2 linked regions of the Pelorhabdus rhamnosifermentans genome follow. The protein of the gene in region 1 interacts with the protein of each later gene in a pairwise test. Links are inferred from orthologs where the notes say so. Each region holds a gene or a part of one and is shown in the gene's direction. Other genes may lie near its edges.

Region 1 (3,380 bases):
CTGAAACGGTACAGAAATCGTATTGCAGGCGCTCCAACATTCTACTTGACTTTCGCTTATAGTAATATGATTTCTTGAGCGTATTTAAGATATCACTTCAGCGTTTTTTTAGCAACAGGAGGAATTATGATGGAATCCATTCAAAGCACGCAAAATCAGTGGGTCAAGCTAGCAGCTTCGCTGAAACAGAAAAAGTATCGCGATGAATCGGGCCTGTTTTTATTAGAAGGTATTCGTTTAGTAGAAGAGCTTGTTCAATCTAATTGGCAGATGGCTTTTGCTTTTGTGACACCTGAAATGACATCAACAGACAGGGGACGAAATTTAATCACTCAGTTGGAAAAAAAAGGTCCTCTTTATCAGATTTCAGTAGCAATGGCGGAAAAAATTTGTGATACAAAAAATCCCCAGGGCGTTGTGGCTGTGGCCAAGCAGCAACTTGCCGATTTTGACGAAGTACTACCTTCTGTTCAGTTGGATAATGAGAAAAGAAAACCATTGCTGTTGCTTGCCGACGGTATTCAGGACCCTGGCAATCTAGGTACGTTGCTTAGAACAGCTGATGCCGCAGGGTGCCATGCTGTAATTCTTATCGACGCTGTTGATGTATTTAACCCCAAAGTCGTTCGTGGCTCTATGGGCTCTTTATTTCATTTGCCTATTATTGTTGCTAGTGAGGCGCTTTCCTTGGCTTGGTTAGAAGAACATCAGATTTCTTTGTATGGAACCTCTCTTGAAGAGTCTGTTTTATATTATGATGTGGACTTACGGCAAAGTGTTTGTATTATTTTTGGTAATGAAGGCCAAGGTGTAAGGGAAGAACTTTTACAACGTTGTAAGCAAAATATTCATATTCCATTATTAGGTAAGGCCGAATCGCTTAATGTGTCGAGTGCGGTAGCTGTTGTCTTGTACGAAGCTGTAAGACAACGTTATCAGGCTTGAATTCTTGTGATTCCTATGCTATAATAATCTCAAATAACTGATATTTCCTAAAGTCAACAGGAAAGGTGTGGTCTAATGGTGATCCCCGCCGAGGTCTTTTGGAAGGTATTTAAAGAAACCGGTTCAGTTGTGGCTTATTTAATGTATAGGAAGTTAAGACTTCAATAATAATTGTTGTGATGATGAAGAGAGTAAGACAGTTAAGATTGTACAGGGATGTTGCCGTCATGGACTGAAAACGGTGCTTAATGCTTGTTGTCTGAAATTCACTTTGGAGCATTTTGGCTGAAAAAATTTTGTGTAGGCCAAACGCATTTTCAGCGTTAGCGGAAACCAAGACAGTAATTTGGGTGGTACCGCGGAAGCTAGACTTTCGCCCCTTGATGGGGTTGAAAGTCTTTTTATTTTGTTAAGGAGGGTGTCTATGGAACAGCAATTAAGACAGCTTAGTAAAGATGCACAAACTGAGATTAGTCAAGCAACGTGTGTAGAAAATTTGCAGGAAGTGCGTGTTAAGTACTTAGGTAAAAAAGGTAGTTTAACAGTCCTACTGCGTGGTTTAGGCAATTTGAGTAAGGAAATGCGGCCTAAAATGGGGCAAGTCGTCAATGAAATTCGGTCGGAGCTAGAAGGTGCATTGAATGAGAAAACAAGTGAACTGAAAGCGAGCGAGTTAAAGAATCGCTTAGCTAAGGAGAAAATTGATATTTCTTTGCCAGGACGTAAGGTTCCAAGCGGTCACTTGCATCCCTTGTCACTGACGCTTAACCGAATTAAAGATATTTTTATGAAACTGGGTTTTCAGGTTGCGGAAGGTCCGGAAGTGGAGCAAGATTATTATAATTTTGAAATGCTCAATTTCCCGAAAGATCATCCTGCTCGTGATATGCAGGATTCCTTTTACATTACGGAAAATATTTTGCTTCGTACCCATACGTCTCCTGTTCAGGCACGGACATTGCAGGCTCATGAACCCAATTCGCCTGTTCGGATTATTGCTCCAGGCAAGGTTTATCGCAGTGATTATGATGCAACGCATTCTCCCATGTTTCAACAAGTTGAGGGACTTGTTGTTGATAAGGGCATTCGCTTTTCTGATCTGAAGGGTACACTGGAATTATTCCTTCATGAAATTTTTGGCAGTAGCGTTGCTGTGCGCTTTCGTCCGAGCTTTTTCCCCTTTACGGAGCCAAGTGCTGAAGTAGATATTTCTTGTGTTATGTGTGGGGGAAAAGGCTGTCGTGTTTGTTCCGGAACAGGCTGGCTGGAAATCTTAGGTTCAGGTATGGTTCATCCCAATGTTTTAACATTGAATAATTATGATCCCCAGGCTGTAAGTGGTTTTGCTTTTGGTATGGGTGTAGAACGGATTGCTATGCTAAGTTATGGCATTGATGATATGCGACTGTTTTTTGAAAATGATGTGCGGTTTTTGCAACAATATTGAGATGGATATAAAGGAGGATTTCTATGCAGGCCTCGATTGAGTGGTTAAAAGAATATGTTGATTTTCAGGCTGATCCGGATATATTGGGAGAAAGTTTAACAATGGCAGGTATTCCTGTTGAACATGTGACCCATTTAGGTCAAAATTTGGAACATGTTGTGACAGGAAAGGTTAAGGAAATTTATCCTCATAGTCATGCGGATAAGCTAAATGTCTGTAAAATTGATGTGGGTAGTGAAGTACTGACAATTGTTACTGGGGCAAAAAATGTAACAGCAGGAGCTGTTGTTCCTGTTGCTCTTGTGGGTGCGCTTTTGCCGAATGGCATGAAAATTGAAGAAGCCGATTTGAGAGGAATGACTTCTTACGGCATGCTGTGCTCAGCAAAGGAATTGGCTTTGGATGATAAAACCTTATTGCCAGAGGAGAAGAACGGTATTTATTTGCTGCCGTCTGATACGCCCATTGGCGAAGATATTCATCATGTTCTGGGATTAGATGATGTTATTTTAGAATTTGAATTGACCCCTAATCGTGCCGATTGTTTTAGTATGATCGGTGTGGCACGGGAAGTGGCTGTTTTGACAGATGGGATACTCAAAAAACCGATGCTGAATGTTCATGAGACAAGTGAAATTAAGGTATCGAGCATGATCACTGTCAATATTACGGATCCCGAGATATGTCCTCGCTATGCAGTAAGGGTGCTGACGGATGTAAAAGTAGGTCCGTCCCCTGCCTGGCTCAAGCGCCGGCTGAGATCAGCGGGCATTCGTTCAATTAATAATGTTGTTGATGTAACGAATTTTGTCATGCTTGAACAGGGGCAGCCCATGCATGCCTATGATCATGCCATGCTATCAAGAAATGAACTGAATGTTCGACTGGCCCAAGCGGGTGAAAAGGTAACGACGTTAGATGATGTAAAACGTGAACTGACGGATGAAATGATTGTCATTGCCGATGCCGGCGGCGTCGTAGGTGTTGC
Region 2 (3,662 bases), on another replicon or contig:
ATCTCAAGGCTCACCGCAAAGGGCTATACGTGATGTGAGGTTAACCTCATTTTTGTCGGCTCGCATCAATAAACCATTTGCCCAATTTTGGGGTCAAATTACTTATTAAGATTAAAGGATTTGGAGGAGTTAACATGTGTGATGCCAATGCTTATTTGTACGAAAATGGAGAAGAGGAATTGCTCATGGAGAGTGTGGATAAAGTAGTTTCAAAAGATTCCAAAGTATATTTGGAGAACATCTATGGTTTTCAGAAAATGTTCGAGGGACGAATCAAAGAACTATTGTTGATGGATCATCGTATTATTTTGGAAAATTACCCCGGAAAACAAGGCATGTAAAATGGTGTTACTGATAAATTTTCTACAATAGAAAGATTATGCTGGGACTTTGACCTGAAAACTGTAAGTAACACGGAGGATCAATGAGTAAGAAGGAACAAAATTTTTTCGATCAACTAGCGGAGCGATGGGATGACATTCGCTCCCTTAATTCCAAAATTATTATGGGTTTAGTCAATATAGTCGGTTTTCGTGAAGGCGACCATGTGCTTGACGTCGGTTGTGGAACTGGTGTGCTAGTTCCGTTTGTTAAAAAAGTTATTGGCGATACGGGGAGGATTACGGCTGTAGATTTTTCTAGTAATATGATTGCGAGGGCCATTCAAAAGCATAAAGAACTAACAGGTATTACGTTCATTGCCGAAGATATTATGAATTTTCGTTCAGACGTTAGCTTTGACAGAATTATTTGTTTTAACTTTTTTCCTCATGTTGAAGAAAAATCACTATTTTTGCAACAAATGCATGAGCAGCTATCTGATAACGGTTGCTTGGTCATTATGCATGACAGATCGCGAAAGCAAGTAAACTCAATTCATAGCAGATGTGAGACAGTAAAAAATGACCATCTTCTGAAGGGAGAAACAATCGCAGGAATGCTAACAGAATTGAACTATCGAGTCACTAATATGATTGACAATGAAGAAATTTATTTTGTGAAAGCGATGATTTAGTGTCATTAAAAAATGTATTAGGAAAATTTTCTTGACAACTATTTTTTTCAGCTGTAAACTGAAATAGTTTGAGAAATAATTGATTCTTTGCAAAATAAAATATGTAACATCTCTTGCCCCTTGATTTATTCAAGGGGATGAGGGATTTTTTTATTTTTTAATATTAGGAGTGGTTTTATGGATAAACGATTGACATTATCATCGTATGTATTGATTGGCTCTATGTTATTTGGAATGTTTTTTGGTGCTGGAAATTTGATTTTCCCTGTACATATGGGACAAGAAGCGGGTAGTAATGCGATGATTGCCACCATCGGGTTTCTCATTACTGGGATTGGCCTGCCTTTTTTAGGCATAGTGGCTATTGGCGTTTCCAAAAGTGACGGATTATTTGGATTAGCTAGCCGTATTCATCCTCTATATGCATATGCTATGACCATTTTATTGTATTTAACAATCGGACCGTTTTTTGCATTACCAAGAACGGGAAGTGTTTCTTATGAAATTGGTTTAGCTCCCTATATTGGAAAAGAATATCAAATGTTGGGATTGGCTGGTTTTACGATTTTATTTTTTCTTATTGCACTCATTTTTTCATTAAAGCCAAGTAAGATCTTAACTTGGATCGGAAAAATTCTAAATCCGCTATTTTTGATATTTTTGGCTTTTTTAGTTATCATAAGTTTTTTAAGTCCCATGGGGAATGTTTCAAGTGCTGAGATTCATGGTGCATATGCCATGGAGCCGTTTTTTAAAGGATTTACAGAAGGATATAATACGATGGATGCATTAGCATCGCTCGCTTTTGGCATTATTGTTGTTCAGACGATTAAGGATTTGGGTGTACAAAGCCCTCGGAATATTGCAATGGGTACTGTGAAAGCAGGTATAGTAAGCGTCCTTTTGATGGGGCTGATTTACAGTTGTCTAGCTTATATCGGAGCAACGAGTGTTGCTCAATATGAGTTATCCAAAAATGGCGGAATTGCATTAGCCCAAATTGCTCATTATTATTTCGGAGCAGCAGGCAGCATTTTATTAGCCATTATCGTTACACTTGCTTGTTTAAAAACAGCGATTGGTCTAATTACAGCTTGTTCGGAAACATTTCAGAAATTATTCCCGAATTCGCTTAGTTATAGAGCCTATGTTATTTTGTTTACGATCGTGTCTTGTTTGATTGCAAATATTGGACTGACACAGATTATCTCTTTATCCATTCCAGTATTAATGTTTTTATATCCCTTAGCAATTACCTTAATTATATTAGCATTCTTATCACCCCTATTTAAACATCGTCAGATTGTATACGTATTAACAACAGTATGTACTTTGTTTGCCAGTGTAGGAGATGCTTTTAATGCCATGCCTGATGTCATTAAAAATGAGTCCTTCATTCAAAACCTTCTGGCAGTTTATCATTCTTTTTTGCCATTTTTTGATATCGGAATGGGTTGGGTCATACCGATGGTTGTTGGTTTATCTTTTGGCTGGTTCATTGGATTGTTTCAAAAAAATTCGGCAAGATCCATTTAAAACACGTATAGTGTAGTCCCTAGAGACTACACTATACGTGTTTTTTTTTTACAAAAGGGAAACGCTAATGTAAAAGTAAAGAGAGGCTTGTCAAATATTGCATTTTAAATTATAATAATTGATATTAAGACCAAGTATAATAAACTGATATTAGAAATATAAAGGATGTTTAACTACCATCTGGATTATTATTTGTAGTAGCCGTAATCTGCTACAAACGTAGACTTCCTTGGAAAGGAACTATCTGAATATGCTAGTACATCAACTGATCTATCAAGGCAGAGGAGATGACATTTTTCTCCATAGCCCAGTAATAATTACTTATCAACAGCTTCAAATTGAAGTGGGCCGTTATCGGAATTATCTTTATCAAGCTGGCGTTTGTGTCGGGGAAAATGTTGGGCTATTGGTCCGTAATTCGCCAGCTTTTGTTTATGCCTATATGGCTATTACCAGTTTGGGGGCCATTGTAGTACCTATTAACTATCAGCTAATCCCTCGGGAAGTCGCCTATATTGTGAGGGATGCTCAAATGAAGAACCTCATCGTAGCGAGCAGAATTGATCTAGAGGCTCCGCTCAACAATCATGGTTATTCCGGTAAAGTGACGCAGCATTTTATCGCCGAAATGGATGCTTATACAGCACAAGAAGGTTCAGCCGCTCCACCAATGGATGATAAGATTAGCGAAAACCAACCTTGTACCATTATTTACACATCCGGAACGACAGGTAACCCCAAGGGAGCTGTGCTGACCCACAAGAATCTGGTGAGTGACGCCATCTCTTTCTCAAAGGTCGTTTCTGTTTATAAAAATGACAATGTGTTATGTATTCTTCCTCTTTATCATTGCTTTGCCTGGACTTGTATCCTTTTATGTTCGCTTCTGAATAAAGCCTCAATAACGATTGTGGATACGATTGTTCCTAAGGAAGTCATTGAAGCTATCAAACATTTTAGGGTTACAGTAATGTACGGAGTACCATCTGTTTTTATGCTTCTGCTGAAAAGCCTTGAACCTAATGATTTGGCGGGAATACGACTGCTAATCTCTGGAGGGGCGTCGTTGCCGAAACAGGTGGCCGAAGATTTTGAGGATAAATTCGGAATT

What was found. The genes of interacting proteins can lie anywhere in the genome.
Region 2: the proteins of pheS (region 1) and brnQ interact in binary tests that used the Escherichia coli proteins (3 or more experiments, as listed by UniProt). The link is inferred for Pelorhabdus rhamnosifermentans from one-to-one orthologs.

Annotation. Positions count from the first base shown.
Region 1 is NZ_JAHGVE010000009.1:164,374-167,753, forward strand. What follows is about bases 479-3,380. They hold pheS (phenylalanine--tRNA ligase subunit alpha), read left to right. Parts: upstream 479-1,369; coding sequence 1,370-2,392; downstream 2,393-3,380. Other genes in these bases: Ga0466249_RS12945 (TrmH family RNA methyltransferase), read left to right, coding at 479-945; Ga0466249_RS27805 (YqzL family protein), read left to right, coding at 1,021-1,113; pheT (phenylalanine--tRNA ligase subunit beta), read left to right, coding at 2,416-3,380. Also shown: more of Ga0466249_RS12945, read left to right, coding at 127-478.
Region 2 is NZ_JAHGVE010000023.1:71,101-74,762, forward strand. What follows is about bases 525-3,371. They hold brnQ (branched-chain amino acid transport system II carrier protein), read left to right. Parts: upstream 525-1,192; coding sequence 1,193-2,551; downstream 2,552-3,371. Other genes in these bases: Ga0466249_RS20595 (class I SAM-dependent methyltransferase), read left to right, coding at 525-1,015; Ga0466249_RS20605 (class I adenylate-forming enzyme family protein), read left to right, coding at 2,802-3,371. In the rest of the region: Ga0466249_RS20585 (methyltetrahydrofolate cobalamin methyltransferase), read left to right, coding at 1-38; Ga0466249_RS20590 (CooT family nickel-binding protein), read left to right, coding at 135-341; more of Ga0466249_RS20595, read left to right, coding at 425-524; more of Ga0466249_RS20605, read left to right, coding at 3,372-3,662. UniProt on the Escherichia coli protein: Liv-II branched chain amino acid transport system, which transports leucine, valine and isoleucine. Also acts as a low-affinity threonine transporter.